Regions from separate parts of the Shewanella sp. SM20 genome, predicted to be linked through region 3. Evidence: predicted binding sites of a transcription regulator. Region 3 holds the regulator's gene; each other region holds the start of a gene.

Region 1 (10,739 bases), on a different contig from region 3:
CCCGCTGAAATGCCCATGTTTTCGGCTGAGGTTAAGGTCAAGAAACGCTTCTTCGATTGCAGTAAATCAGGCGCTTTGGCTTGTAAGGCAAAGCTGCTTGGTACCGCGCTTTTGGTGTTGATGCCTGGCAGGAAGTTGATCACGCTACCTGTCAGTAAGCGTTCTGGATTCTTAATGCCTGAGAGGGAAATATCAGCACCTTCAAGCCAAAACACGCCGTCGTTAGTTAACAGTGAACCGTATTGAGGTTCAAACTTAGCCACGGCTGTAACACCATTGGACGTGAGTTGTTTACTTAAAATACTGCCAATGCTCATGCCGCGATAAACGATGCGGGTACCTTTGTCGATACCGTTAGCGTCAGCCATGGTTAGGTTTATTTCTATGCCGCCAAGGGCGGTGGTTTCTGAATCATAAAGCGAAAAAACGTCACCGTTTTTAGCTATGTCTGCTTTATCGTCAGAGCTGAAACTCACGCCGCCAGCCAGAATGGATGCCAAACTCTCTGAACTGACTTTAACTCCAGTTAGTGAAGCATCAATTTTGACGCCAGAAACATTCCAAAAGTGAGAATTTTTCTTCACTAATCGCGCGTATTGCTCTTGAATGAAAGCGCTGATAATGACTCTTTGATTGCCATCTAAACGATAGCTGACCACGCTACCCACAGGGATTTGGCGGAAAAATATTGGCGAGCCAACATCGAGCGAACCGAGTTTATCGGAGGTCAATTCGACCATCACACCTTCTGAGCCGATTTGCATCGGCGGCGGTTGGCGTTCTGCCTCGAAGAAGGTTGATGCATTGCCTTTACCGGGTTGAATAGCAATGTAGTTACCGGAAAACAGCGCATCTAAGCCTTCAACACCTGTAATACTTGCTTTAGGTGTGACAAGCCAGAAGAGGGTTTCTTTATTCAAGAAAGGCTTAGCGCGGTAGTCCATCATGACCTTGACGTTCACACCTTTGAGATCGTCATCTATGCCAATGTCTTTCACTTTACCGACAGTCAAACCTTGGTATTTGACTAAGGTTTTACCCACATCAATCCCTGTGGCGCTCGGAAAGTGAATTTGAATTTCAACCCCCGATTCTTTAATGCTCTTAATGCCCAGCCAAGCACCTAATGCCAACGCGACAATAGGAAGCAGCCAAATGGGCGAAAAGAGTTTTTTCTTTACAACTTTCGGCGATTCAATTTGTGTCATCTTGAGGTTCCAATCGATCCCAGAGTAAACGAGTGTCTAAAACTTTTGCGGCTAACTGAGTTAACAGAATAACCAAGGCAAATGCGGTAGCCGCAGGCGCGGGTTTCGCGTCGAGTAATTGTCCCATGTTCACTAATGCTACTGTGATTGAGATGACAAATAAATCGAGCATTGACCAGCGGCCAATCCATTCGATGATGTGAAAACCCACCATCAATTTCTTTTTTGAAATCGGAATATCAAAGCTGATCGCACACAGATAAATGGATAAGCCGATGATTTTAATCCATGGTACTAAAATACTGGCGGTAAACACTATGATGGCAATAGGCAGCATATCTGAATGCACTAAATGCAAAATGCCCGAAAAAATGGTGTCGTGCCGCACTTGCCCCTGATTGGTCAGCATAGTGATAGGGTAAATGTTGGCTGGCACCAGCAAGATGGCAGCGGTAATCAACAAAGCCCAACTTTTTTGCAGGCTGGAATAGTCTCTGACGTGCAACTCAGTTTCACAGCGCTGACAGTGCGTGAGTTCACTGCTGTTGAGTTGGCGACACACTTTACAGAGACATAGGCCGATATCTTTACCTTGTTGTTTCATATCAGCTATGACCTTCCAATAACGTCCACATATGTTCTAAATCGTATTCTCTTTGTAGAAACAAGGTCACGAGAAACAGCATAGTGAAGCAAAATGTGCCCATACCAAAATAAATGTCCGAAAAATCAGATAGCTGAAATGATGAAACTAAGAAGCTGATCACATAAATTTCCAGCATAGTGAGCTGCGATAAGATACCATGAAATTTTAATAACTGCTTCAATGAGTTACGCCAAAAAAGGCTACTCAACCCCCATTTTACAATTAAAATCTGTGTCAATATCGATAACAGTAATAAGCCTGGACCTATCACAGCTGCGGCAAGTACGGCGACACCTACAACCCAATAGCCTTGGTCAAATACTGCAAATGCCCCTTGGAAAACCGTAGTAGTACGAATACTGCCGAAAAAGTGGATCTCGAGTACGGGTAAAAAATTGGCAGGGAAATAAAACACTAATGCCGAAATACATAGGGCTAACATACCATTCACAGAGCAGTATGGCGTGTCATAAAGTGCAGTGCTGCAACGAGGACAGAGTGCTCTAACGCCGCTTGGCAAGGCACGTTTGCGGACTGCTAAATCGCAGGAGCGGCATAGGGTTACTGAATTTTCTGCTGCGTTTTCATGCATATAAAAATATATATTAGCCTAATAGGAGTAATAACAGCGAGATCGGTGCAAAGTGTCGTGCTAGTTAGCTGTTAAGCCACGTCTAGCGCTTTATAATCTTGGCAACGAAAGTACGCTAATAATATCAGATTAATCAGAACACTTGCATCACAAGTTCAATCTATGTCACTCTAGTTACTGTATATAAAAACAGTGCGAGGGCAGTCATGGCAGTAATAACACAGTTTGTCGTGGTCAGAGAAGGGGTTGAAAAGATGACATTCACATCTAAGAAGGAGGCTGATGCCTACGATAAGATGCTCGATATCGCCGATAACCTTATCCCCTTCATTCAAAAAGCTGATTTGGGTATAGATGAAAGTGTGGGTGAAAAGCTCGCATTCTATTTTGCTAACAATAAAGATGAGCTGACGAACTTGCTTAAAGGCGCCGTTCAGGTTAATAGTACGCCAACGAATCCGCCTGCAGCGAAAAAAGCGGCTAAAAAGACCGAAGCAGCAGAATAAAATTGTTAGGAAATGTAATGAAATCGAAATTTTATGAGTCACTTAACCGTCAAGCCTTGGCCTTGTTGGAAGGGGAAGATGACCTTGTTGCGGCGATGGCGAATTTTTCAGCCTTGCTCAATGATAATTTAACTGAGCTGAACTGGGTGGGATTCTACGTCATGCGTGGCGAACAACTGGTACTAGGCCCGTTTCAAGGTAAAGTGGCTTGTACACGCATTCCGTTAGGAAAAGGTGTGTGTGGTACAGCAGCATTCACTAATCAAACTCAGCGAGTGGCTGATGTCCATCAATTTGATGGTCATATTGCCTGTGATTCTGCCAGTAATTCTGAAATCGTTGTGCCAGTTCGTGCGCAAGGTAACGTGGTTGCCGTGCTCGATATTGATAGTCCTATCTTCGATCGTTTCGATGAAGAAGACCAAAAGGGGCTGGAATTACTGGTTAAAAGTTTTGAAAACTGCCTATTTGATTAATTTGCGTACAATAACGCATAATTCATAGTCGCAATCGGTGGCGTGCGCCTTATAATATGCGCCTGCACGCATTAAGCTGGTTTGATTGGCATGCAATGAATAAGCTTAGTGTTTTGAGCTGACAAAATTTGTTAAGGTATATTTTTTAACTTTAGTAAACGCGGCTAGGATGCTAATTTGTACGTTGACTCAATATTGAGTTTAACGAAGATAAACGACATGTAAGAAGCTGATATATATCACCTCGAATCGATGTCCCTTTTTGACTGTGGAAGTAATGATGGAATCAACAGAAAAGTTGACCGACACCAATGCAATTTTGGCGTATTTGTATGAAACATTTCCTTTGTGCTTTATTGCTGAAGGTGAAACTAAGCCATTAAAAATCGGATTGTTTCAAGATTTGGCTGAAAGGTTGGCTGATGATTCTAAAGTCAGTAAAACTCAGCTCAGAGTTGCCTTGAGACGTTACACCAGCAGCTGGCGCTATTTAAAGTGCGTTAAAGCGGGCGCACAACGCGTAAACCTGGATGGCGAACCTTGCGGCGAGTTAGAGCAAGAGCACATTGATCATGCTCAAGCCATGTTGAAAGAGAGTCAGGATAAGGCCAAAGCGAAACGTGCAGCACTTGCACCTAAGCCTGCGGCGAAGAAAGCACCTAAAAAGGTGGCCGTTCCTCAGCGTCCTAAAACTGAGCGTCCTGCTAAGCCTGCACCAAAAGCTGCAGCGCCAGTCGTCAATTATGTTCAAGCACAATTGACTGATTTAACGAAAAAACAACGCGTCAATGTTAAATTAGGTATGACACCCGTAGCCGGTGTGATTACTGACATTAACAAGGAAGATATTCATGTTCAGCTTGATAGTGGCCTAACGATTAAAGTTAGAGCAGAACATATCCTGCTGTAATCATTTATTAAAACGGAGTAACTTGTTGATGCGAAAACTCACTTTGGCTACCTCGATCGCCACTGTTTTTGTCGGATTCTCGGCTTGGGCCGTACCACCCACGATTCAAATCAGCGAGTTACCCACTCTCAAGCAGGAAGCGCAACATAAGGTTGCGAGCAAAAGGGTAACGGACTTATACACTCGTTCGCACTATCATAGATTCAATCTTGATGACGCCTTTTCTGCGCAAATTTTTGATCGTTATCTACAGCAGTTAGACTATCGCCGCAATGTGTTAACCCAAGCGGATGTCGATAGTTTTAAACCTTATGCAACCCAATTCGATGACATGCTCAGTTCTGGTGAACTTGAGCCTGCCTATAAAATGTTTGATATCGTCCAAAAGCGCCGCTATGAAGGCTTTGTCTATGCTTTATCTCTATTAGACAAAGAGATGGATTTTTCTGCGCCCGGTGATGCCTATGAGTACGACCGCGATGAGGCCGCATGGCCAAAAGACCAGACAGAAATTAATGAGTTATGGCGTCAACGTGTTAAATACGATGCACTAAATCTTAAACTCACAGGTAAGAAATGGCCTGAGATTGTTGATATCCTCCAAAAGCGTTACAACAACGCCATTAAACGGCTGATTCAAACTAACAGTGAAGACGTGTTCCAAGGCGTGATGAATGCCTTCTCCCGTAGCATTGAGCCACATACAAGTTACCTTTCACCACGCAATGCTGAACGTTTCCAAATGGAAATGAACTTGAGCCTTGAAGGCATTGGTGCTCAACTGCAACTTGAAGACGATTACACTGTCATTAAAAGTTTAATTACTGGCGGCCCTGCTGCGGGCAGTGAAAAACTGTCGCCGGAAGACAAGATTGTCGGCGTCGGTCAAGAAGGCGGTGAAATTGTTGATGTGATCGGCTGGCGTTTAGACGACGTGGTTGATCTGATCAAAGGTCCTAAGGGCAGTAAAGTTGTTTTGCAAATTTTACCGAAGAAAGGCGGTTCGAATGCGAAGCCGTTCGACGTTACCTTAGTTCGCGACAAAATTCGTCTTGAAGATAGAGCTGCAACCTCTAAGGTGATTGAGCCTAAAGACGGCGAGTACGCAAATCGCAAAGTCGGTGTGATCCAAATTCCTGGTTTCTATATGAATTTGTCGCAGGACGTTGAAAAAGAGCTCGTGAAGTTAAACGACGCCAAAGTAGAAGGCATAGTCATCGACCTTAGAGGTAACGGTGGTGGTGCATTAACGGAAGCCGTGCTGCTGACGGGACTTTTTATCGATATGGGCCCTGTAGTGCAAATTCGTGATGCCGATGGACGAGTGTCTGCGCATCGTGATAACGACGGTAAAACCAGTTATGCAGGACCATTGACTGTGATGGTTGACCGTTACAGTGCTTCAGCCTCTGAAATTTTTGCTGCCGCATTGCAAGATTATGACCGTGCACTGATTGTCGGTGAGTCGAGTTTTGGGAAAGGCACAGTACAGCAGCATAAGAGCCTAGGCCGTATCTACGACATGTATGAGAAGCCAATTGGCCATGTGCAGTATACGATTCAAAAGTTCTACCGTATTAATGGTGGTAGTACACAGATTAAAGGTGTGACCCCCAACATTGCTTACCCAAGTGCGTTGGAGCCGGGCGAGTACGGTGAAGCTGAAGAGAAAAATGCTTTACCTTGGGATAAAGTGCCAATGGCGCAATATGGTACGCTTAATGATGTTACGCCTGAGTTAGTGACTAGCCTTGAATCTAAGCACCTTAACCGTATAAAAAACAGCGTAGAGTTTGCCTATATCAATCAAGATATTGCCGACTTTAAAAAGCATCACAAAGAGAAAACTGTGTCTCTGGTTGAAAGTGAGCGTATTGCTTCCCGTGAAGCCGATGAGAAAAAAGTCCTCGACAGAACAAACGAGCGTCGAGTCGCCAATGGTTTAGCACCGGTTAAATCAATGGAAGACATTAAAGACGACGCTGAATTGCCAGATGCATTTTTAGACGAAACCGCTTATATCACCTTAGATATGGCTGATGTGCAAAAAGTGGCTAAAACTAGTGCTAAGTAGGCGCTAGTCGAGTCGATTTATCCGATATCAAAACGCGCTTATGGCGCGTTTTTTCTTATTTAGATCAGCGTTAAAGGGATCGAAATGACACAAGCTCAAGCAAAATACTTAAAAGATTATCAAGCGCCACTTTTTACGATAGAGACTATCGATTTAGCATTTAATTTGGCTGGCAATGAAACCCAAGTGCAGGCGATCAGTCGTATAAAACGCACTTCAAAACATGCACAAGCCTTAGTGTTGGATGGCGAAGATTTGACCGTTGTTTGGCTGACTGTTAATGGTGATGCTGTGCCTTACCATGTTAGTGCAGGTCAATTAGTTCTAGAAACTGAGCTTGATGAGTTTGAGCTGAACATTATCACTAAGCTCGATCCTGAAGCTAATTCGAGCCTTGAAGGGCTCTATATGTCCGATGGTGCCTACTGCACGCAATGCGAGGCAGAGGGCTTTCGACGTATCACTTATTTCCTTGATCGCCCTGATGTATTAGCTAAATACACAGTTCGTATTGAAGCCGATAGCGCCGCATTCCCGTTTTTACTGAGTAACGGTAATTTGATTGATCAAGGTGAGTTAGATGGTGGACGCCATTATGTTTGCTGGCAAGATCCATTTCCAAAACCAGCGTATTTATTTGCCTTAGTCGCTGGCGATTTTGATCTATTGCAAGATGAGTTCATTACTCGCAGTCGCCGTAAAGTGATCCTGCAAGTGTTCGTTGATAAAGGTAATTTACATAAAGCACACCATGCGATGGCATCACTTAAGAAATCCATGGCATGGGATGAGAGCCGTTTTGATCTTGAGTATGATTTAGATATTTACATGATAGTGGCCGTCGACTTTTTCAATATGGGTGCGATGGAAAACAAAGGCTTAAATATCTTTAACACTAAATATGTGCTTGCAGATACCTTAACGGCCACCGACGAGGATTACCACGGCATTGAATCGGTTGTAGGCCATGAGTATTTCCATAATTGGACAGGAAACCGCGTAACGTGCCGCGATTGGTTCCAGTTAAGTTTGAAAGAAGGCTTAACGGTTTTTCGCGATCAAGAATTTAGCTCAGATTTAGGCTCTCGTGCTGTGAATCGAATTCACGCAATTAAAGTGATCAAGAATCAGCAATTTGCAGAAGATTCTGGCCCTATGTCCCATCCTATTCGTCCAGAATCTGTCATTGAGATGAATAATTTCTACACTGTGACTGTGTATAACAAGGGCGCTGAAGTCATCCGCATGATGCACACTTTGCTCGGCGAAGAAAAGTTTCAGGCGGGAATGAAACTGTATTTTAAACGCCACGACGGCCAAGCTGTCACCTGTGATGATTTTGTGGCGGCAATGGAAGATGCCAGCGGCGTGGATTTAACCCAATTCCGTTTATGGTATAGCCAAGCCGGTACGCCGATTGTGACTGCGATGGACAGTTTTGATGCGCAAACGGGCGTTTATCAATTGACCCTTAAACAAAGTCTAGTGAACTGTGCATCACCGCTGCATATTCCGTTTAGCTTAGAGCTCTTAGATGCGAAGGGCCATTCTTTAGTGAATGAGATTCTCGATTTTACTCAAACTGAACAAGTGTTTAGCTTTGATGGACTCACTCATAAACCCGTCGCTTCGTTACTGCAAAACTTTTCCGCTCCCGTCAAATTACAATATCGATTCAATGTGGATCAACTCGTTCACTTGATGCGTTTTGCTAGCAGCGAAGTGGCGCGTTGGGAAGCTTCTGTGACCTTAGTGAGCCAAGCTATTTGGCAAAATGTGGCGAGTTTACAACAGCAACAAGCTATGGCTCTCGATCCCCGTGTGCGCGATAGTTTTAAAGGTGTGTTGTTAGATACTGAGCTTGATCCGGCATTGATCGCCGAAATATTAGCGATACCTACGGCTTCGGCTTTGATTGAGCAAACAGAGAATGTTGATCTAGATGCGTTAGCTTTAGCACGTGAATTTGTACTAATAGAGCTCGCTTCACATAGTGAAGATGAATTGATTGCGCTATATCGTTCTTTAGTCGCAGTAGAGAGTACGCAGGCAAGAGCCCTTAAAAATCAGTGTTTAACTTGGTTAGCTCGGGTGTCGGATGAGGCCGAGGGGTTAGTGATTTCTCAGTTCGATAACGCCAGTAATATGACGGATTCTCTTGGTGCGTTGACGGCAGCCAATGTTGGGAATTTACCTTGTCGTGATGAACTGATGACGACATTTGAGCTACGTTGGCAGGATACGCCATTAGTGATGGATAAATGGTTTATGTTGCAAGCGACCCGTGATGCAGATGATGTGATTGAGTGTTTGCGTCAGTTGCAGCAACACAAGTGTTTTAGTATGAGCAATCCAAACCGAGTGCGTGCTTTAGTGGGCAGTTTTGCTGCCGGTAATATTTATCAATTCCACCGTAGAGACGGTAAGGGTTATGCTTTCTTAACCGAATGCTTAATGACCCTTAATAAGCTCAATCCGCAGGTTGCGGCCCGTATGGTGACGCCATTGATCCAGTATCATAAATTCGACTTAGGCCGCCAAACTTTGATAAAAGCCTGTTTAGGGCAACTTTTGGCTTTGCCTGACTTATCTAAGGATATGTACGAAAAAGTCTCTAAAGCATTGGCAAAATAGCAGTTTGTAGGAGGAGGGCAGCAGTCTGTGCTGCTCTGATATTATGGAACTGTATTTCAAACTATCGATCAGTTATCGAGATTTCTTACCTTATTATCAAGGGCTTGCCGATAAAGTTGAGGTTCGTGAAACTCAAGGGCGGATTTTGTGGATTAATGGCCGTCATTTTAGGCGTTTTTTAACCGAAAATGGCATTCAAGGCTATTTCAAATTGGTTTTAGATGACAAGGGACAATTTGTTTCATTAAATCGAGTTTAGTCTTAATTTGTTTATCTTTACTTAGAGTAATTACTTTAAACGGTCGGCTGATTACTAAGCTCGCTTTGTGATATTTTATTTTTAAATATGTTAATGAATTATATGATTTTTTAATGTGTTTTTATGTTTCATTCCTATTCCGCTTTTCGCTAATTTAAATCTCTCCTTTTTAGTTAACGGTACAAATGTACCTACATGCTTAATTCTTTAGAAAATTTTCTCTAACTGCGCCTTGCTCAAGGGGATTAATTGCTGTAACAATGATGTTACCTGTGAGCTAACAAGATGTTGGTTGTAATTCCTAAAACAAAGAATCCAGCAGGGTACGGAGAGCTAAAATGAAAATTGTTAAAAATAGTTTTAACAAATCGGCGCTTGCTTTGGGGGTGGCGTCGGCATTGAGTTTGTTAATGATCCCAAGCGTTAATGCAGTATCTTTTAATTGGGGAGAGGTTGAGGGCACATTTGACTCAACTTGGACTGCTGGTGCGAGCTGGCGTGTAGGGGAGCGCGATTGGGAAGGTCAAATTGGTAAGGTTAATCAACCCCAATTCGATTGGTCTACTTACAGCGCATTTGGCAATACTAAATATACTTCTGCTGAGATTTGGGCCCAGCCCGGATCGTATTCCAGTAACAATGACTTAAGTAATTTACTTTATTCTCAAGGCGATACTACGTCCGAAATCGTTAAAGGTTTGCATGAATTGTCATTGAAATACAAAAACTACGGTTTATTCGCTCGTGGTATGTATTTCTATGATCGTAAACTCAATGACGGTAATTATGATTTTAATGATCCGATAACGGGCAAAGAGTTTGACCCTTGCGAAGATAACCGTGCTTCAGAAGTTCAATGTAAAGATATTCGCTTACTCGATGCGTTTGTGTATGGCAACTTTGACCTCAACGATGGCGCTAATCCATTATCTATTCGTGTAGGTAATCAAGTGGTGTCATGGGGTGAAAGTACACTGATTGCCCATGGGATCAGTGAAATCAACGCCGTTGACTTGAACATACTTAATGCGCCAGGCGCTGAACTAAAAGAAGCGTTCAGACCTCAAGGCATGGTGTGGGCTTCCCTTGGTTTGACGGATTCATTAACGGTAGAAGCATTCTATCAATATGATTGGCAACCTATTTGGGTTCCAACACCGGGTTCTATTTTTGCGACTAACGATTTTGCGGGTTTCGGTGGTTACGCTCAAAACGCTCAGCTTGGGTTTAATGCTAACCCTGACATCAATTTAGACTTCGTAATGCAAGAATACGAGCGTTTAGCGGGCATGATTGCCAGCGGCCAATCTATTCCGACACAGCAATTGGTTTCTATGGCCTTAGCCTACCCAACAAAAGTGACGCTAGTGCAGGATGAGGCAGAGCCAAGCAATGATGGCCAATATGGTATTAAGCTGGGTTATTACGCGCCTT
Region 2 (10,739 bases), on a different contig from region 3:
TACCATTATGGATGGTGGCGCTGGGTATTACCTTCGGTGTGGTCGTGGCGAAAGAAGTGTTCGGTGGTACAGGGCGTAACTTCTTAAACCCAGCACTAGCGGGTCGTGCCTTCTTGTTCTTCGCTTATCCGTTGAATATGTCAGGTGATACCTCATGGGTTGTGGCTGACGGTTACTCAGGTGCAACTGCACTGAGCCAAGCGGCGTCTGGCACTTTAGATTACGCCATTAACCAAAACTGGTGGGATGCGTTCTTCGGTTTCATTCCAGGTTCAGTGGGTGAAGTGTCTACATTAGCGATTCTGTTAGGTGGTTTGGTCATCATCTACACGCGTATCGCTTCATGGCGCATCGTTGGCGGTGTAATGGTGGGCATGATTGCCATTTCTACGCTGCTTAACGTTGTCGGTAGCGACACTAATCCAATGTTTGCAATGCCTTGGTACTGGCACTTAGTGTTAGGTGGTTTTGCGTTTGGCATGATGTTCATGGCGACAGACCCAGTGTCAGCGTCATTTACTAATCAAGCTAAATGGGCATACGGTATCTTGATCGGTGCAATGGCTGTGTTTATCCGCGTGATTAACCCTGCATTCCCTGAAGGCATGATGTTAGCAATTTTGTTTGCTAACTTGTTCGCGCCATTGTTCGACCACTTCGTGGTTCAGGCAAATATCAAGCGGAGGATTGCCCGTGGCTAGTAATAAAGATTCGTTCGGCAGAACCTTATTTATCGTCGTTGGCCTGTGTCTAATTTGTGCGATATTTGTGTCTACTGCAGCAGTGTTACTGAGACCGACTCAAGCAGAAAATAAACTGCTTGATAAGCAAAAGTACATTCTGGAAGCCGCTGGTCTTATCGATACTAAAGCGGGCAAAGTGACCAAAGCGCAAATTCTGGATACATACGGCAAACACATCGAAGCTAAACTGGTCGATTTGAAAACGGGTGCTTGGGTTGAGGGTGTTGATGCTGACACTTATGATCAACGTAAAGCGTCTCGTGATGTGAAAACCTCATTTGTACCTGAGAATGACATCGCTTCAGTGAAACGTGTTGCTGATAAGGCTGTGGTTTATCTTGTTCGTGACGGCCAAGGTAAATTAACCAGTGTCATTCTGCCAATCCATGGTTATGGCCTATGGTCTACTATGTATGCCTTCCTTGCTATGGATGCTGACCTAAACACAGTGCAAAGCTTAGTCTACTACGAGCACGGCGAAACGCCGGGCTTAGGTGGCGAAGTGCAAAATGCTCAGTGGAAAGCGAAATGGCATGGCAAAAAGTTATTTGATGAGCAAGGTAAACTCGCTATCAGCGTAACGAAAAACCCAACTGTTGCTAGCACTGAGTACGGTGTAGATGCATTATCTGGCGCAACCTTAACGAGTAACGGTGTACAACATTCACTGACATTCTGGTTGGGTAAAGAAGGTTTTGCGAGTTTCATTGAAAAAGCACGCAATGGAGGTCTCAACTAATGTCTGACGCTAAAGAACTGAAACAGGTTCTGACCGGACCTATAGTCAACAACAACCCGATTGCTTTACAAGTACTTGGTGTATGTAGTGCATTAGCGGTAACGAGCAAGCTCGAAACTGCACTGGTAATGGCGTTGGCGTTAACTGCGGTAACTGCGTTCTCGAACCTGTTTATCTCAATGATCCGTAATCATATTCCAAGCAGTGTGCGTATTATCGTACAGATGACCATTATTGCCTCTTTGGTAATCGTGGTTGACCAATTGCTGCAGGCTTATGCTTATCAGATCTCTAAGCAGCTGTCGGTATTCGTCGGTCTGATTATTACGAACTGTATCGTAATGGGTCGTGCCGAAGCCTACGCGATGAAAACACCGCCAATGATGAGCTTTATGGATGGTATCGGTAACGGTTTAGGTTACGGTGCGATTCTGTTAGCTGTTGGCTTCGTACGTGAACTGTTTGGTAACGGTTCTCTGTTCGGTGTTGAAATCCTGCACAAGATCTCTGATGGCGGCTGGTACCAACCAAACGGTCTGCTACTACTGCCTCCGAGTGCGTTCTTCCTGATCGGTGTTTTGATTTGGATTATTCGTACCTATAAGCCAGAGCAAGTTGAAGCAAAAGGGTAAGTGCGATGGAACATTATATTAGCCTGTTAATTCGCTCTGTTTTCATTGAAAACATGGCACTGGCCTTCTTCCTAGGTATGTGTACTTTCTTGGCTGTGTCTAAGAAAGTCACTACCGCCATGGGCCTAGGGATTGCGGTAGTTGTAGTGTTAACTATCTCTGTCCCAGCAAACCAAGTTATCTATCAAGGGCTGCTAGCTCCTGGTGCACTTGCTTGGGCTGGCGCACCTGAAGCTGACTTAAGCTTCTTGAAATTCATTACCTTTATCGGTGTGATTGCGGCTTTGGTTCAAATTCTGGAAATGGCACTGGACAAGTACTTTCCACCTTTGTACAACGCATTAGGTATTTTCTTACCTTTGATCACAGTGAACTGCGCAATTTTCGGTGCGGTATCATTCATGGTTGAGCGTGATTACAAGCTGGGCGAGAGTGTGGTGTTTGGTTTCGGCTCAGGAGTGGGTTGGGCATTAGCTATCGTATTGATGGCCGGTATCCGTGAGAAGCTGAAGTATGCCGACGTGCCTAACGGCCTACGTGGTTTAGGGATTACCTTTATCACCGCTGGTTTGATGGCCTTAGGTTTCATGTCGTTTTCAGGTGTGTCTCTGTAAGAGACACATAACGGCTTCTTGAATTGGACCTTCTAAGGATAAGTTAATGGATATTCTTGGTATTTTTAAATCTACTCCGCTCGAGGTTTACCTCGGTGTGAGTATGTTTACTGCTATCGTCCTCATCTTGGTATTAGTGATTTTATTCGCTAAGTCTAAGTTAGTGGCTAGTGGTGACATCACGATCGGCATTAATGACGATCCTGAAAAAGCGATTACAACCGGTGCGGGCGGTAAGTTGTTAGGCGTTTTGGCTAATAGCGGTATCTTCGTATCGAGTGCGTGTGGTGGCGGTGGCTCATGTGGCCAATGTCGCGTGGTGATTAAGTCTGGCGGCGGCGATATTTTGCCAACGGAACTTGACCACATCAGCAAAGGTGATGCCCGTAAAGGTTGTCGTCTTTCTTGTCAGGTTAACGTTAAGAACGATATGGAAATCGAGCTTGACGAAGAAATCTTCGGTATCAAGAAATGGGAATGTGAAGTTATCTCTAACGATAACAAAGCCACTTTCATTAAAGAACTGAAGCTGCAAATTCCTGATGGCGAGTCTGTACCATTCCGTGCTGGCGGTTATATTCAAATCGAAGCACCAGCTCATCATATTAAATATGCAGATTTTGATGTACCTGCACAATACCGTGGCGACTGGGAACACTTCGGTTTCTTCAATCTTGAATCTAAGGTTGATGAAGAAACTATCCGTGCATACTCAATGGCTAACTACCCAGAAGAGTTCGGCATTATTATGCTGAACGTGCGTATTGCTACGCCTCCACCACGTAACTTGACACTGCCTTGCGGTAAGATGTCATCTTACATTTGGAGCTTAAAAGCTGGCGATAAAGTGACAATTTCTGGCCCATTCGGTGAATTCTTCGCGAAAGATACCGATGCAGAAATGGTGTTTATCGGCGGTGGTGCGGGTATGGCGCCAATGCGTTCACATATCTTCGACCAACTGAAGCGTCTTCAGTCTAAACGTAAGATGAGCTTCTGGTACGGTGCACGTTCTAAGCGTGAAATGTTCTACGTAGAAGATTTCGACGGCCTAGCGGCTGAGAATGATAACTTCGTATGGCATGTGGCACTTTCAGATCCTCAACCAGAGGACAACTGGGATGGTTACACAGGTTTTATTCATAACGTATTGTATGAAAACTATCTGAAAAACCATGATGCTCCAGAAGATTGTGAGTTCTACATGTGTGGACCTCCAATGATGAACGCTGCCGTCATTGGTATGTTGAAAAATCTTGGTGTCGAAGACGAAAACATCCTGTTGGATGACTTCGGCGGCTAATGTTCATTAGTCCTAGATAGAAAAGTTGCAGATGTTGAGGTTAACCTTTCATCTGCAACTTTTGCATTTAAGGGCCCAAATAAGAGTAGTAGGTCACTATGTTTCAGACCTTAAAGATCAATACCTCAGCACTAAAGCATTCATTTAACTGGCTAGTCCTCGTGGGACTGGCCTTTTTTGTTTCAGCCTGTTCAAAGCAAAACGAAGTCATTTCGTTGGCCGGCAGCACTATGGGCACGACTTATCACATTAAAGTCGTCCCGAATGAGCAGATGCCGACGGCGCAGTTACTTCAAGCGGAAATTGATTTAGCCCTTGAGCTGGTCAATGACCAGATGTCGACCTATCGGCCTAATTCAGAATTATCCCGTTTCAACCAATTGCCATTGGAGCAAAGCGTTGAAGTCTCACCGGATACCATAAAAGTGGTGCAAGAGGGAATACGTTTATATCAAGTGACGGATAAGGCACTTGATATTACCTTAGGTCCTTTAGTTAATCTGTGGGGGTTTGGACCTGATAAGCGTCCAACGAAAGTTCCGACACAGGCTGATATTGATGCGGCTAAAGCCAAAACAGGGATTAGTGAACTTTCCATTGAAGGTAACCGTCTAAGTAAGCACAACACCCATTTATATGTAGACTTATCATCAATCGCGAAGGGATTTGGGGTTGATAAGATCGCTTCCATTCTTGATAAATACCACGCGACAGGGTATTTAGTTGAAATCGGTGGCGAACTGAGTATCAAAGGTGCCAAAGGTGATGGAAGCTCTTGGCGTGTTGCTATAGAGCAACCGACCAATGATGGCTCTGAAGCCGTACAGCAGGTTATTGCACCTGGTACTATGGCGATGGCGACCTCTGGTGACTATCGTAATTATTATGAAGAAGACGGCCAACGTTTTACGCATATAATCGATCCGCGTACTGGTTTGCCGATAAATCATAAGTTAGCATCCGTGACTGTATTGCATCAAAATTGTATGACGGCCGACGGTTTTGCGACGGCCATGATGGTTTTGGGCACAGAAGCATCATTGGAGCTTGCCAAGAAGGAACACTTGGCGATAATGCTAATCGAAAAGCAAGGCGACGGATTTAAGGTCTATTACAGCGACGCCTTCAAGCCTTTCCTTATTTAGTTTTTGGAGTAAACCATGACCTCTTTTATCGCGGCATTTGTGATCTTGTTAGTCTTCTTTTTGCTCATGTCGATTGGTTATCTCATCAAGCGCAAAGCCGTTGAAGGAAGTTGTGGCGGTTTAGGTGTTCTAGGGATTGAAAAAGCGTGTGATTGTGATGACCCTTGTGACAAACGTAAACGTCGTATGGCCGCTGAAGAAGCGCGTCGTGAAAAGTTAACGAAAGACCGCATTATCTAAATAGTCTTGATTCGATCATAGCCTCCGATTTAGGGGGCTATTTTTTTGCCTCGTATTTTCTTACACGGGTTAATCATTTGAGATTTATCCTTGGGATTAGAGTGGGATAGCAAGTTAATCTAAGCTGGAATGAGAATGCTTTTCATCATTAAGTGAGTGAAATATAAAGATAATTTGAGTTGGTCGATAAATTGTACTAGGCTAGAAGCTTGATTTAGATCAATCTTTTCACGCTTACCAAGGATAGTAACTTATGAAAGGTCATCCTAAAGTGGTTGGGCAACTGAATCGGGTGCTTACCTGTGAGTTGACCGCCATCAATCAATATTTCCTCCATGCCCGCATGTTTAAACATTGGGGCTTAGAGAAGTTAAACCACGTCGAATACAAAAAATCCATCCAAGATATGAAGCATGCCGATAAGCTCATCGAGCGAGTGCTGTTTTTGGAAGGTCTGCCGAATCTGCAACAACTCGAAAAACTTCGCATTGGTGAACATAGCCAAGAGATGCTCGACTGCGATCTGGCCATGGTGCAAGAGCAGCTTACATTGCTGCGTGATGCGATCAGCTTGTGTGAAGCCGAACAGGACTATGTGAGCCGCGATCTGCTGGAAGATATTCTCGAAGACGAAGAAGAGCACTTAGATTGGCTCGAGTCGCAGCAAGAGCTCATTACGCTAACCGGTATTCAAAATTATCTACAATCGCAAATTAGCGACCAATAGGAGCAAGATATGAAAGGCGATAAAGACGTTATCGATGCGTTAAATCGACTCCTAACGGGAGAACTCTCGGCAATGGATCAGTATTTTGTCCATGCCCATATGTACGAAGATTGGGGCCTGAATGAACTCTATGAGCGTATCGCCCATGAGTCAGATGATGAGAAAGCCCATGCAGCCAAATTAGTGCAGCGCATTTTATTCCTCGAAGGTACACCCAATGTTGCCGCCCGTGAGGCATTGAACATAGGTAAAGATGTAGAAGAGATGCTACGTAATGATCTCGCCTACGAATACAAGGTCGCGGACGATTTGCGCAAAGTGATTGCACTGTGTGAGCAGAAGCAAGATTACCAGACACGTGAAATCCTTGAAGTATTACTCGACGATACAGAGTCTGACCATATGTATTGGCTCGAAAAACAACTTGGGCTTATCGACCGTGTTGGGCTGCAAAACTACCTGCAAACTAAGATGTGAGCCTTAGATTGTTAGGTTGAGTAAATACCTAGGCCACTGAGTGTAATGGCCTAGGAAACTCAGTTATTAAGCATGTCTGTTGTTCCTCACACTTGTCTTGTTCTCTTTTTCAGCGCTAGGCCACATCTTATTGGCCCCAAATCTATCAGGAATACTTGATTACTGTTTTTATATACAGTATTTTGGCGTTGGAGGAATTCAACGTGCGAAAAATTATTCATATCGATATGGACTGCTATTTTGCTGCAGTGGAAATGCGCGACTTTCCTGAGTACCGTGGCAAGCCTTTAGCCGTGGGTGGCAGTAGCGACCGTCGCGGTGTTATCAGTACTTGCAGTTACGAGGCACGTAAATTCGGTGTACGTTCAGCAATGGCAACGGCTTATGCCTTTAAGTTGTGCCCTGAGCTGATTTTAGTACCAGGCCGGATGCAGGTTTACAAAGAAGTGTCGCTACAAATTCGTGAAATATTTTCTCGCTATACCCAATTAATTGAGCCGCTTTCCTTAGATGAAGCTTATTTGGATGTGAGTGAGTGCCAACAATATAAGGGCTCTGCGACCTTGATTGCCCAAGCGATTCGTCGCGATATCTTAGCCGAAACGGGTTTAACCGCATCGGCTGGTATCGCACCAGTAAAATTTTTAGCTAAGGTCGCCTCGGATCTGAACAAGCCAAACGGCCAATATGTCATTACGCCAGAGACGCTTTCTGAGTTTGTTAAGACCTTATCGCTGCGTAAAATTCCCGGTGTTGGTAAAGTCACCGCAGAAAAGCTCTCTTTGCTCGGGCTCAATACCTGTGGTGATGTGCAAGCTTATTCTAAACCTGAGCTCTTAGCGCGATTCGGTAAGTTTGGTGGTGTGTTGATTGAGCGTTCCCAAGGCATAGATGAACGGGGGATTTCTGCCGACAGAGAGCGCAAATCAGTGGGGGTTGAAACCACATTAGCAAAGGATATTTATAGCTTAGAGCAGTGCCAGCAGGTGATGCCGAGTTTGATCCAAGAACTGTCGTTGCGTTTAAGTCGCAGTGCTAAGGAACGCAAAATACATAAACAGGTGGTCAAACTTAAGTTTAACGATTTCAAGCAGACTACAATTGAGCACCGCAGCGATGAAGTCTCGATTGTAATGTTCTATGAGCTACTCGCACAGGCTATGGAAAGGCAAGAAGGCCGCGGCATTCGTCTATTGGGGATTTCAGTTGGCCTTACTGATTCTACTCTTGTCGTCGCCACAAGCTTAAACGGCCAGACTCAGCTGGATTTAGCACTCTAGCCGTTTATTGAGTCGATAAGCCGCAGACTCATGCCTGCATTGGCTCAATAAGCCTCGGGTGGATTCGCCAACATAAAATCAATTAACAGTCTGACCCGTAAGGGCAGGTTGTCCCGATCGCGATACATCAAGTAGGCGGTGCGCGGAATACCTTGCCACTCGGGCAGTATTTGAATGAGTTTGCCACTTCGTATCTGTTCACTCGCCATGCTGATGGGTATGAGTCCAATCCCAAGCCCCGCCACCACGGCCTGACAGGCAATCGCCATATCATCGACGGCTAGTTTGATATTCCCCCTTGGTTCAAACTCGACATTTTGCCCTGTGCTATTGTGCTGTAAACGCCACGTTTTTGTGGGCTTGGCGATGATAACCGGATGCTGATCCAGCTCTTCAATGGATTGCAGCGCATGCCACTGCGTTGCCGATGTGCTGGTGCAAAGTACAAAGCTAATCGTGGTAAGTGGCCTTGCAATCCAATCGGGATCTTTAGGTTCGCCCACTCGAAAGGCGATATCGATGGCGTTTTCACTGACATCGATATTCATGTTCGACAGACTTAAATCGATATCAATATTGGGATAATGCCGTTGGAAGGCGTTGAGTGATTCACCTAGCCAGCGATAGGTTGTATTGATGGGCGCCGAGATCCGCAATTTGCCAACCGCTTGATGTTTATCCGCATGCAACTCACCAGATACCTGGTTTAACTCGATAAATAGCGGGCCGCAGCGTTCGAGATACCGCTGACCTGTGGCGGTAAGGTTGACTCTATGGGCGTCTCTGTGCAGTAAACGCAGACCTAAGGATTGTTCTAACAGATTGATTCGACGGCTTAAGGTTGAAGGTGGAATGCCTAAGTGCTGCGCCGCGAGCTTAAAACTCCCTTGCTGTGCCACCACCCAAAATAAGCGCATATCGTCTAAGGAATAATTAAGTTTCATATTTGGAATTTAAGCTCTCAATCTTGTTGGTTTTAATAATATATGAAACTTATAAACTAAGCTCAATCCCAATTACCTCCCTAGAGGCCGATATGAAATCCCATACACCTTACATGACATTCGTTTGTCTACTGATTTGCGTTTTTAGCTGGGGCAGTGTGTTTCCGATTGCTAAGCGAGTGCTGGAGGAGATGTCAGGAGAGTCCCTCGTCTTCTGGCGTTTTACCATTGCGGCTGTGACTCTAGCGTTATATATCGTTTTTACTCGTCAGGCTTGGCCCAAATTGAGTTTGGTGCAATATATTGTCATAGCGTTAGTGGGTGTGATTGGTGTGGGCGGCTTAAATCTGGCGTTATTTAATGGCCTGCAGCATACCTCTGCTGCCAATGGTGCCTTGATTATGGCGCTCAGCCCGCTGGTGACTTCAATCGTCAATGCGCTATTACAGCGTGAATGGCTCAGCAGACAACAAGTGTTTAGCTTAGTGGGTGGATTGGCGGGCGTACTGCTAGTGATCACCAACGGTAGTGTGCAGCAGTTGCTCAACTTTAGTTTTAACCAAGGTGATGTGATGATTGCCGCCGGCATGTTGGCGTGGAGTGGTTATACCATTTGTTCGCAACGGGTCGGCCATTGGTTGCCTGTGTTGCCCTTTACCTTGCTGAGTATGATAGCTGCCAGTGTGTCTATGTCCGTGGTTGGGCTTGGCCGAGGTGAGTTTCACCCTTGGCTGGAGTTGATGGAACTGTCGGCAACGGCTTTTTCTAGCGTGCTCTACATAGGTTTGTTCGCCACTGTGCTCGGTTATCTGTTTTGGATTAACGGTGTTAAGGCGCTTGGCCCCGCTAAGGCATCGATTTTTTTTAATCTCGTGCCCGTTTTTGCAGCATTAACGGCGTTAGCCATGGGGCAGGCGGTGACGGAAATTCAATTGGTAGGGATGCTGATAGTGATCCTTGCGTTGATGTTACCTATGTTAGTCAACTTACGCGCGGCAAGAGGCTTAGTGGTTAAGCGCTGCTAATCGGTGCTAGCTTTGCTGTTTAAATATAAGGGAGCACCTGAATTCAGATAATCACTGCGACAGGTTTATGCTCCCTTATTCGTTTGAGGGGACCTTTCAAACATCACTGATTTACAAAAGGTAACTTATATAAAAGCTTTCACTCTCAACAAATTACAGTTTAAAGCGGCTGACCAGCGCAGTGAGATTACTCGCCATTGACGAGAGTTGTACGCTTGCTGCGTAGATTTCATCAGTGGTTCGTAGACTCTCCTCCGACTGTTCGGCAATGTGTTGAATATTTTGATGGCTCTCATTGGCCATAGTGGTTTGCGCTTTGGCTGCGAGGGCGATTTGATTGTTCATCTCACTAATTTGGCTCACCATTTCTGCAATATGCGCTAAGGCTTCACCGGCATTACTGGCGGCTTCTACGCTTGAGATAGCCTTTTCATTACCGATATTAATCGCCGCCACAGCGCTTTGAGTGCCATTTTGCACATTGGCGATCATTAATTTAATTTCTTCGGTGGATTGGTGAGTCTTAGAGGCAAGGGATCGCACTTCATCGGCAACCACTGCAAACCCGCGTCCTTGTTCGCCTGCTCGCGCCGCTTCAATTGCGGCGTTAAGGGCTAATAGATTCGTCTGTTCGGCAATGGCTTGAATCACCTCAAGCACGCGGCCGATATGTTGGCCTTCCTGTTCGAGTTTATTGATCTGCATTTCTGCCGTGCCTACATCTCCCGCAAGTTCACGAATCACATTGATGGTTTTTTTCACTCTTGCCTGACCGTCGGCGGTAAATACGTCGGCTTGTTTAGCGGCATCGGCGGCATGACTGGCACTGACTGATACTTCTTGCACTGATGCGGCAATATGATCGCTGGC
Region 3 (10,739 bases):
CCAACCAGCAGCACATAACCGCCACCGGATGCACCTGATTTCAACTGTTGCACGAAAAGGCCTGCACCAGAGGCGATTAAGAACAAGCCAATGGCACCTACAATAGGCCAGACACTTTGGGATGGAACGTAGTAAGACTGATGTTTCGTTGTCATTTTGCAGCTCCTTGCTCTATGGCAGACGCTAACTGCTTGTCGGTAATGTCGTAGAGAGTGTAAGAGAGGGTCAGAGTATGGATAGACTCAGGTAACTGAGGATCCACATAGAAAATGAGCGGCAGCTCAGCGCTAGTGTCCGCCGCTAAGGGTTGTTGATTAAAGCAAAAGCATTCTGTTTTATTAAAATAAGCGGCACCTTGGCCGGGCGAAACTGAAGGTATCGCTTGGCCAATAGTTGCTTTAGCGGACATATTGCGCGCCAAAAATGCCGTATGGATTAGCTCGCCAGGGTGAACTTCGAGCCGTTTGGTTTGTGGCGCAAATGTCCATGGCATGCCTGTTTGTACCTGAGAAATAAATTCCACAGTCACTATTCGGCTTGTATCTACTGTGATTGCTTGATAACTACTCGCGGTATTGGAGGGTTTTCCATTGATACCGAGTTGCTCGCACAACACATCGTAGAGCGGCACCAGCGCGAATCCAAAGCCAAACATGCCAATACAGCCTATAACTAACATGCTGATAAGTTTACGATTTGACTTAGATTTATCTTGCTGGTGTTGGGTTGCCATTTCATTTCACCTCAGGTGGTGTCGTGAAGGAGTGGTAAGGCGCAGGGCTTGGCAATGTCCACTCTAAACCCTCGGAACCTTCCCAAGGTTTAGCGGGAGCTTTTTCGCCGCCACGGATGCACTTAATTACTAATACTAAGAAAATCAATTGCGATAAGCCGAAGGCGAACCCACCAATCGAGACGATTTGATTAACATCGGCAAATTGAATCGAGTAGTCAGGGATACGCCTTGGCATTCCTGCCAGCCCAAGGAAATGCATCGGGAAAAATAGCACATTGACTGAAATCACCGAGCACCAGAAATGCCATTGTCCCAGTCGTTCGTTGTACATGTGTCCCGTCCACTTAGGTAGCCAGTAATAGGCCGCTGCCATGATGGAGAAAATCGCACCAGTCACGAGCACATAATGGAAATGTGCCACAACAAAATAAGTATCGTGGTACTGGAAGTCGGCGGGTGTAATGGCGAGCATTAATCCCGAAAAACCGCCAATAGTGAAGAGTATGATAAAGGCTACAGCAAACAGCATGGGCGCTTCGAAACTGAGTGAGCCGCGCCACATAGTGGCAACCCAGTTAAACACTTTCACCCCAGTTGGCACTGCAATCAACATAGTGCAATACATGAAAAACAGCTCGGCAAACACTGGCATACCTGTGGTGAACATATGGTGCGCCCACACGAGGAACGACAGAATTGCAATACTAGCCGTAGCATAAACCATGGATGCATAGCCAAATAAGGGTTTACGACTGAAGGCTGGGACTATGGCAGAGATGATGCCAAAGGACGGCAAGATCATGATGTAAACTTCAGGGTGGCCGAAGAACCAGAAAATATGCTGGAACATCACAGGATCGCCGCCGCCCGCCGCATCGAAGAAACTCGTGCCGAAAAACTTATCGGTCAGCACCATAGTCACTGCGCCCGCGAGTACGGGCATAACTGCGATCAGTAGGAATGCCGTGATAAGCCAAGTCCAGACAAACAATGGTAACTTCATCCATGTCATGCCTGGCGCGCGTAAATTCACTATGGTCACAATCACGTTGATCGCGCCCATGATCGAACTTATCCCCATGATGTGAATAGAAAATACAAAGAGCGCCGTGCTATCTGGGCTATAAGTTGTTGATAGTGGTGCGTAGAAGGTCCAACCAAAGTTAGGTCCGCCACCTTCCATAAACAGCGAACTGAGAAGAATAGTAAAGGCGAAGGGGAGTATCCAAAAACTCCAGTTATTCATCCGTGGCAGCGCCATATCTGGCGCCCCTATCATCATCGGGATCAGCCAGTTAGCTAGCCCTGTAAAGGCCGGCATTACCGCGCCGAATACCATGATCAACCCATGAACAGTTGTCATTTGGTTGAAAAAGTTGGGCTCGACCAATTGTAATCCAGGTTGAAAGAGTTCAGCGCGGATCACCATGGCCATAGCGCCACCGGTTAAGAACATAATGAAGCTGAACCATAAATACAAAGTACCTATGTCTTTATGGTTGGTGGTTAGCAGCCAGCGCATGATGCCCTTTGGCGCACCATGATGATGGTCATCATGGGCTGCGGTTTGATCTTGAGTCGTAGTGCTCATCATTATCCCCTACTGTCCATGACTTGCGATATCAGCAGGTTGCACTGTATCGCCGGTATTGTTACCCCAAGCATTGCGTTCATAGGTAATGACTGCTGCAAGTTGCTGTGGGCTAAGCTGTTTGCCAAATGCCTGCATAGCCGTGCCCGTTTTGCCGTGCATCACAATATCGATGTGATTGGCGACTGGTCCAATGGCGATAGCACTACCCACTAGCGCGGGGAAGGCGGGTGGTATTCCTGCACCTGTCACTTGATGGCAGGCAGCACAGAAGGTCGCGTAGACAGTTTCACCTTCGGCCATGAGGGCGTCATGGCTGAGTGTGGGGAGGCTTGCGGGATCGACTGCAGCTGAGACGTCTTTTGCAGGAGCGGGTGTCGGGGTTGTACTGCTTGGTACCGCGGCGGATGTTTGTGCAGAATTGCCGTTCATGTACTCGTTGACGTCTTTGGCTTGCACTGCATCTCCAGTATTATTGCCCCAAGCATTACGCTCGTAGGTAGTCACTGCCGCGATTTCTTGTGCAGTCAATTGTTTACTAAACGCTTGCATGGCTGTACCCGTTTTACCGTTGAGCACAATTTCAAGGTGGCCGCTGAGCGGTCCCGTTGCAATCGGGCTACCTTTAAGGGGCGGAAATACGCCTTGCAATCCTTCGCCATTGGGCTGGTGGCAGGCTGCGCAGTGCCCGAGGTAAACTTGTTCGCCTAGAGTCATCAACTCTTCTTTACTTAGGGTTTGTGATAAAGCGGCTTGAGCGGCTTCAGCCGCAGCACCTGCGGCTTGTTTTTGCTCTGTGACCCAAGCCTCAAACTCGGCTTCGGGTAAGGCTTGTACTACGATAGGCATAAAACCATGGTCTTTACCGCAGAGTTCGGCGCATTGACCACGATAAATGCCGGGTTTGTCGATGCGAGTCCAGGCCTCATTGATAAATCCAGGGTTGGCATCTTTCTTAATGGCAAAGGCGGGTACCCACCAAGAATGGATGACATCCTCTGAAGTCATCAGAAAGCGGATTTTGCGGTTTATCGGTAGAACGAGCGGTTTATCGACTTCCAATAGATAGTTTTCACCCTTGGTTTCGGTGCCTTCGATTTGTGCTCTGGGTGTTGTCAGTATGCTATAAAAATCAATATCTTGATCGAAATAGCTGTAATGCCATTTCCATTGGGACCCCGTCACTTTTACGGTGAGATCGGCGTTACTGGGATCTTCCATTGCGATTAAAGTTTTTGTCGCTGGAATCGCCATTAAGATCAAAATGATAAATGGCAGAATCGTCCAAGCGATTTCAACTTTAGTGCTTTCGTGAAAGTGGGACGCGACAGCGCCTTTGGATTTTCTGTGGTTGATCATGGCGTAAATCATGACGCCAAAGACCACTAGGCCTATTGCGCAGCAGATATACAAGATGGTCATGTGCAAGTGATAAACCTTGCCACTGATCTCGGTCACGCCAGGGGTCATGTTGAACCGCATGTCTGCGGCGGTCAACGGTGGTGCGAAAAGCACCACGAGTAAACAATACAACAATTGCTTCACAAGACTTCTCCTCTGCCAATTGCGAATAGCAACTACAAAGAAGAGCAACACAGTAAGTCTCAACTCTATGCAAACTCTTCAGTTCCCAAAAAAGCTTTTTTGACTTCAACGTGCGTTGGCGGCTGTTACTTTTAATCAAGTATTGTTACTGCTGGTAATTAGCCACGCTGGCACATACTGCTGAAATAAATCTGTTCTCTATTTTTAGTGGCGCTTCGAGTTCGATAAATACTCGATTCATTGACCACGGAAGGTGATATATCATCACCGACTTAACCAACCATACTTGCTGTTTAAATATTGATCAAGATCACTTATTTATCTAATTATCTGAAAAATTGCCAAAAAAAAGCCTCACATTCATAGGTGAGGCGGCTTTCAAGGTAAAAAATTAAATGAATATTTAGTGTACAGCGCTAAAAAAAGATTGCTGACCGAAGAGATTGCCTTGCTCAATGCGTACGTCGGCATGTAAGTGACTGTTTACGTCTTCAAGCACTATGCCCATAGCTCGGGCACTTTTAGCCACGATTTGTAGGCGTCGATTATCCCGCGCATCTAATGATTGAGTCCAAGTAATGACTGCACTGGACGTACCACTTGTCAGGGCTTTTTCCATCGCCCACAGGGTTTCGACTTCATCTTTAGCATGTACCAGCAAAACTCTATCCATACGCACACCTGCGCTGGCAAGCATTTGCTTGTAGCCAATACTTGGTGGGTTGATGAGCACTAACCAACGGCCCTGTTGGCTTAACTGAGCGAGTTGTGCACTCAGATGAATTAATTCTTGGCGACCTTGAGTCTTAGTTGGCATACAGGCGATAGGCGCATGGTGCCAGTCATAGTCGGCATCACGGACTTCATCGAGCCACAAGCCCGGATGGCGGGGGGCATTGCCAAGTAGTTTATTCATAGCCAATCTCCATTACGGATCACACCGACGGCGAGTCCTTCAATTGTTAAACTTTGGAAGCCTAAATCCACTTTAATCGGGGAGTAATCTTCATTTTCGGCATGTAGATAGACCACATTACCTTTTTTTTCGAAACGTTTAACAGTGACATCGTCATCGACTCTAGCGACAACCACTTGACCATTTCTAGCTTGTTCTACTTTATGAACTGCCAGCAAATCACCTTCGAGAATGCCGATATTCTTCATGCTGTCACCCTTTACTCGCAGTAAAAAATCGGCGGCGGGATGGAACATGCTTGGGTCGACTTGGTAGTACTGTTCAACATGTTCTTGGGCGAGGATAGGTTCACCTGCGGCCACTTGGCCGATGAGCGGTAAACCTGTTTCAGTCAAATCTTCGATTTCCGCAGGCAGACGAATGCCTCGAGATGTGCCTGGCATGATCTCAATGCAGCCCTTTTTTGCCAACGCTTTAAGGTGTTCTTCAGCCGCATTGGCGCTCTTAAAACCTAAACGGGTTGCGATTTCTGCCCGAGTGGGTGGCATGCCAGTATCGGCAATATTTCGTTTAATTAGCTCTAAAATTTCAGCTTGGCGTGGCGTCAAAGGTCTCATGGTGTTTCCTGTTTTTCTATACAGTTACTGTTAGTATATACAGTATTATTTGCAGCGCAAGTATTAACCACTTTTTAGCTATGTTGGAGAGAATTAGCGAATATTGCCCATAGTCTGGTATTCTATCGGGCTAGTAAACGCACTTAATTGCATAAGAATAATGCCTAAACACGACTCTCTTTGGTTGAAATCATTACGTTGGATCCAAAAACACTTAGTGCACACTATTGTGGTGCCTCAGGATCCCTTTGCCGATCTGAATCTGGATGCTTCCAGACCCCTTGTTTATGTGATGAAAACTGAATCCCTTAGTGACATAGCTGCTTTGAGCGAAATAACGGCTAAGTTAGGTTTACCAAGCCCTTATGAGCCTCTAGTGGCTAATGGTGTGACTGCGCCTCGGGTTGTCTGTCTTCAAGGACGTAAGCCACTGTTTGGCGAACGTGCTGGTAATGAGCCTTTCCTCGAATGCTTTATGCGTTTGTTAGCCGTGCATAAGGAACGTCCTGAATTGGATATTCAACTGGTGCCCGTGAGCTTGTATTGGGGTCGCACGCCAGGGAAAGAAGACGACACTATGAAGGCGGCCGTATTTGAGCGGGAAAACCCGACTTGGTTGCGCAAGTGCTTGATGATTCTGTTCTTAGGTCGACATAACTTCGTGCAGTTTTCGAATGCCGTATCCCTGCGTTACATGGCTGACGAACATGGCACCGACATGGGGATTGCCCATAAGTTAGCACGGGTTGCGCGCGTGCATTTCCGTCGTCAACGTAAGGTAATGACAGGGCCTGTGCTGCCAAACCGCCAAGCACTGTTTCATTCGTTACTCAAATCTGAGTCGCTGCGCAAAGCGATTCAAGAAGAAGCCGCCAGTAAAAAGATTTCTGAGACCCAAGCGCGCGAGACGGCTATTGAGTATCTCGATGAAATCGCTGCCGATTACTCAGACAGTTTAGTGCGTATTGCCGAGCGTTTTTTAACTTGGCTGTGGAACAAGCTTTACAGCGGGATCAACATTAAAGGCGCCGAGCAAGTTCGGCAGTTACACCACGATGGCCACGAGATTGTTTATGTGCCTTGCCATCGCAGCCACATGGATTACCTGCTGTTATCGTATATTTTGTATTATCAAGGCATGGTTCCGCCGCACATTGCTGCCGGCATTAACCTCAATTTCTGGCCCGCGGGACCTATGTTCCGTCGCGGTGGTGCCTTCTTTATCCGCCGTAGTTTTAATGGCAATAAGCTGTACACCGCAGTATTTCGTGAGTATTTAGATCAGCTGTTTGCTAAAGGTTATTCGGTGGAATACTTCTCCGAAGGTGGCCGTTCACGTACTGGCCGTCTGTTGGCGCCGAAAACTGGCATGATCGCCATGACGATGAACAGTGTGCTGCGCGGTATCGAGCGTCCAGTCACGCTAGTGCCTGTGTATTTAGGCTATGACCATGTGATGGAAGTGGCGACGTATCATAAAGAGTTAAGTGGTAAGAAAAAGAAAAAAGAATCTGTGTGGCAGGTGTTTGGTGCGATTCGCAAACTTGGTAATTTCGGCCAAGGTTATGTGAACTTTGGCGAGCCGATTACTCTGCAAAACTTCTTAAATGAGCGCGCGCCAAACTGGCGTACTGAGTTGGCCGATGATCCTGAGCAAAAACCAAGCTGGTTAACGCCAGCGGTAAACGTGCTGGCGAATCGAGTGATGACGAATATTAACGATGCGGCGGCGGCGAGTTCGGTGACCTTGACGAGTTTAGTGTTGTTGGCCACAGATCAAAATGCCTTAGAGCGCAGTCTGCTGGAACGTCAGCTTGATCTGTATCTGACTCTACTCAAAAAAGTGCCTTACACTACTTATACTTCGGTTGCCGAAGGTGATGGTAAGCATTTAGTGCAGCAAGGTTTAGAGCTGAACAAGTTTGTTGTTTGCGCCGATCCTTTAGGTGAAATTGTGTCTATCGAGACGAGTCAGGCAGTGTCTATGACTTACTATCGTAACAATATCATCCACTTATTTATTGTACCGTCATTAATTGCGAGTTGTTTAACGCATAATGAGCAGATCCCGCGTCAGCAAGTTGTGTCAATCGTTGCCGATTTTTATCCACTGCTGAAAGCCGAACTCTTCATGGGCATTAAGGATGTACCTGCCTATGTCAATCAAGTGCTGGATTTCTTCATTGAACAAGGGTTAGTGGTTGAGACTGATACCTTAACTGTCGTGCCTGAACACACTAGCCAACTATTATTGTTAGCCAGTTCAGTGAGCGAAACTCTGCAACGCTATGCCATTATCTTCAATCTGTTAGCGAACAGACCTAAGATGGAGCGCTCAGAACTTGAGTCTGAGAGTCATCTACTTGCCCAGCGTTTAGGCGCTTTGCATGGCATTACTGCGCCAGAGTTCTACGATAAGAAACTTTACGGCACCTTGAGCGTTAAGCTCAAAGAATTGGGATATCTAGCGGATAACCAAGATAAGTCCAATATCAATCGCATACGAGATCAAGCCAATAGCTTATTACGTCCGTCAGTGAAACAAACGATAGTGGCGAGTGTCACCGCGGAGCATACAGTTTAATGGCAAATCATATGAATGCGGCTAAGCATAAGCCCGCAGGTAAGTCCTTGCTCGGCGGCGCCATGATTATTGCTGGCACGACCGTAGGTGCTGGGATGTTTTCTCTGCCCGTGGTCGGTGCAGGTATGTGGTTTGGCTATTCGATTTTAATGTTATTGGGCATTTGGTTTTGCATGTTGATGTCGGGCTTATTGCTACTCGAAACCAATTTGCATTTCGAACCGGGTGCTAGCTTCGATACTTTAAGCAAGCAAACCTTAGGGCAGTTTTGGCGGATAGTGAACGGCGTTTCCATCGCGTTCGTGCTGTATATTTTGACCTATGCCTATATCAGCGGCGGTGGCTCGATTGTGAATCACAGCTTGCAGGGCATGGGAATTGAGTTACCGCAAAGTGTGGCAGGGCTAGTGTTTGCCATAGTATTGGCGAGCATAGTGTTGATCAGCACTAAGGCCGTGGATCGCATTACCACGATTATGCTCGGCGGTATGATCATTACCTTCTTCCTCGCGATCGGCAATTTATTGATCGAAATTGATGTGACTAAGTTGCTCGAACCCGATGGTAATAACAGCTTTTCACCTTATCTGTGGGCGGCGCTGCCCTTTGGTCTCGCCAGTTTTGGTTACCATGGTAACGTTCCCAGCTTAGTGAAGTATTACGGCAAAGATTCCTCCACCATTATCAAGGCGATTTTCGTCGGCACCTTTATCGCACTGGTGATTTATGCCTGTTGGTTAGCGGCAACTATGGGCAATATTCCCCGCAGCCAGTTTATCGACATTATTGCCCAAGGCGGCAATATGGGTGTGTTGGTGGGCGCTTTGTCTGAGGTGATGGCGAGTAGCTGGTTAAACAGTATGTTGACCTTGTTTGCCAACTTGGCTGTGGCTTCATCTTTCTTAGGGGTGACCTTAGGTTTGTTCGATTATCTCGCCGATTTGTTTGGTTTTGATGATTCACGCTCTGGCCGAATGAAAACCGCGTTAGTGACCTTTGTGCCGCCAACGATTTTAGGATTACTGTTTCCCGATGGCTTCTTGGTGGCGATTGGCTTTGCGGCATTAGCGGCAACTGTATGGGCGGTAATTGTCCCGGCGCTGATGGCCTATAAATCGCGGCAGTTGTTCCCCGATAGCACAGGTTTTAGAGTGATAGGCGGTACACCGCTGATTATTCTTGTGGTGTTATTTGGCATAGTCACGGGTGCATGTCATCTGCTCGCGATGGCAAATTTACTGCCGCAATATTCCTAATTTGTTGTGATGATTTAAGCCCTCCATGTGAGGGCTTTTTTGTCTTTAGCGGTTGAGTTTTGTCTTACAGATCTTTTTAACCTGAATACTGGACAGAAATACAAACTCAGGCTTAACTCGAATGATTGTTAAAACAAAGGAGCCGATAATGAAAATGACTCAGTACGCACAAGGACATGCATGTTGGGTTGAACTTGCAAGCCATGATTGGCAGGGAACAACAGCATTTTACCAAGCGTTATTTGGTTGGAACTCGGTTGAAATGCCGATCCCTGAAGGTCACTTTTCGCTATTTAATTTAGCGGGAGATGACTTAGGCGCCATGTATCAAATCCCTGAGTCAGAAGCACATATCCCCAGCCACTGGCGTATCTACTTTGCCGTCGATGATATCGATGCCAGCATTGCAGAGATTCAAGCGGCGGGCGGCCAAGTGCACATGGGGCCGCATATTGTGGGTGATGCGGGCGTGATGGCGCAGGTGAGCGATCCTGAAGGCGCACGCTTTGCTTTATGGCAAGCGAAGAACCACATAGGTGCTCGCCGTCAGGGTGAACTCAATACCCTTTGCTGGGTTGAGCTGGCTTGCAAAGAGCCGCGTACTGAAGAAGCCTTTTACTGCAAAATCTTCCCTTGGACCAACATGCCGAGTGACATGCCTGACATTGAATACTCAGAATGGCAGCTTAATGGTCAATCCATCGGCGGCATGATGACGATAATGCCCGAATGGGGCGATATTTCTCCCCATTGGCTGCTTTATTTTGCAGTAGCCGATTGCGATGCATTTGCAGAAAAAGCCCAAGCGTTAGGCGCGCAAGTGTGCATTCCGCCTAGTGATATCCCTGATGTGGGACGATTTTCTGTCATTGCTGACGCCCAAGGCGCTACCTTTGCGGTGATCAAGCTTAATCAGATGTGACTGGCATATTAAGTGCTGTCATTAAGGTTAAAAACGGCGACGCTAAATCGCCGTTTTTATTTGTCTAACTATTTGTTTAATTAGCGTTATCAATCATGATTGTTTCAGGGCAGGAGCCTTTTGAGGCCTTATTGGCTTTGGCGAGTAGGCTAGGTAAGGAGTCAGAAGTTTTAATGACTTCGGGCAAGTTAATGCGGATTTCACTCAGTAATCCCTTGCCACATTCAAGACTCATTTTAGTGTGAGCGCCTTGACCGAAGCTGCTATCAAAACTTTGGTTTAACTCACTTTTACTGACACTCTTACCTATGTTGTCATGAATAAATTTTTGTACCCATGCCGAGGCATTGACCGCTTGGGTCAGCTGGGTTGCCAATAAAAAGTACTCGTTAGGGTCTTGGCTACGGCAAGTGCCGTGTTTCCACCATTCGTGGCGTTCTAAACAGGTGCCATATTGGGCGCTTGGCATGACTTCTTCTAAATTTTTGCGCACCGATGGATTCAGTTCAAACTCTGGATAAGTACAGAAATCATTCGGTTGCAGTTTGACTGTGCTGCAATAGCCATATCGC

What was found. Region 3 encodes LexA, which represses DNA repair genes until DNA is damaged. Its sites were predicted from a motif close to TACTGTATNNNNATACAGTA; they were not measured.
Region 1: the regulator LexA is predicted to act here: its motif matches at 2,622-2,641, upstream of L5M18_RS03955 (YebG family protein).
Region 2: the regulator LexA is predicted to act here: its motif matches at 6,781-6,800, upstream of dinB (DNA polymerase IV).

The regions. Positions count from the first base shown of each region.
Region 1 covers NZ_JAKKRK010000005.1:98,894-109,632, forward strand. The annotation lists gene L5M18_RS03940 (PqiB family protein) at 1-1,208, opposite strand, end outside; gene L5M18_RS03945 (paraquat-inducible protein A) at 1,195-1,812, opposite strand; gene L5M18_RS03950 (paraquat-inducible protein A) at 1,814-2,446, opposite strand; gene L5M18_RS03955 (YebG family protein) at 2,653-2,952, shown strand; gene L5M18_RS03960 (GAF domain-containing protein) at 2,970-3,428, shown strand; gene proQ (RNA chaperone ProQ) at 3,709-4,338, shown strand; gene prc (carboxy terminal-processing peptidase) at 4,367-6,412, shown strand; gene pepN (aminopeptidase N) at 6,497-9,046, shown strand; gene L5M18_RS03980 (DUF2835 domain-containing protein) at 9,090-9,305, shown strand; gene L5M18_RS03985 (DUF1302 domain-containing protein) at 9,644-10,739, shown strand, end outside.
Region 2 covers NZ_JAKKRK010000003.1:88,931-99,669, reverse strand. The annotation lists gene L5M18_RS02385 (NADH:ubiquinone reductase (Na(+)-transporting) subunit B) at 1-701, shown strand, start outside; gene L5M18_RS02380 (Na(+)-translocating NADH-quinone reductase subunit C) at 694-1,482, shown strand; gene L5M18_RS02375 (NADH:ubiquinone reductase (Na(+)-transporting) subunit D) at 1,482-2,114, shown strand; gene nqrE (NADH:ubiquinone reductase (Na(+)-transporting) subunit E) at 2,120-2,728, shown strand; gene nqrF (NADH:ubiquinone reductase (Na(+)-transporting) subunit F) at 2,775-4,031, shown strand; gene L5M18_RS02360 (FAD:protein FMN transferase) at 4,130-5,176, shown strand; gene nqrM ((Na+)-NQR maturation NqrM) at 5,192-5,416, shown strand; gene bfr (bacterioferritin) at 5,670-6,143, shown strand; gene bfr (bacterioferritin) at 6,153-6,620, shown strand; gene dinB (DNA polymerase IV) at 6,824-7,900, shown strand; gene L5M18_RS02335 (LysR family transcriptional regulator) at 7,945-8,844, opposite strand; gene L5M18_RS02330 (DMT family transporter) at 8,937-9,869, shown strand; gene L5M18_RS02325 (methyl-accepting chemotaxis protein) at 10,023-10,739, opposite strand, start outside.
Region 3 covers NZ_JAKKRK010000012.1:25,663-36,401, reverse strand. The annotation lists gene L5M18_RS07050 (cytochrome c oxidase subunit 3) at 1-155, opposite strand, end outside; gene L5M18_RS07045 (cytochrome c oxidase assembly protein) at 152-733, opposite strand; gene ctaD (cytochrome c oxidase subunit I) at 735-2,327, opposite strand; gene coxB (cytochrome c oxidase subunit II) at 2,337-3,872, opposite strand; gene L5M18_RS07030 (cell division inhibitor SulA) at 4,276-4,788, opposite strand; gene lexA (transcriptional repressor LexA) at 4,785-5,405, opposite strand; gene plsB (glycerol-3-phosphate 1-O-acyltransferase PlsB) at 5,566-7,989, shown strand; gene mtr (tryptophan permease) at 7,989-9,245, shown strand; gene L5M18_RS07010 (VOC family protein) at 9,394-10,167, shown strand; gene L5M18_RS07005 (ribonuclease T2) at 10,244-10,739, opposite strand, start outside.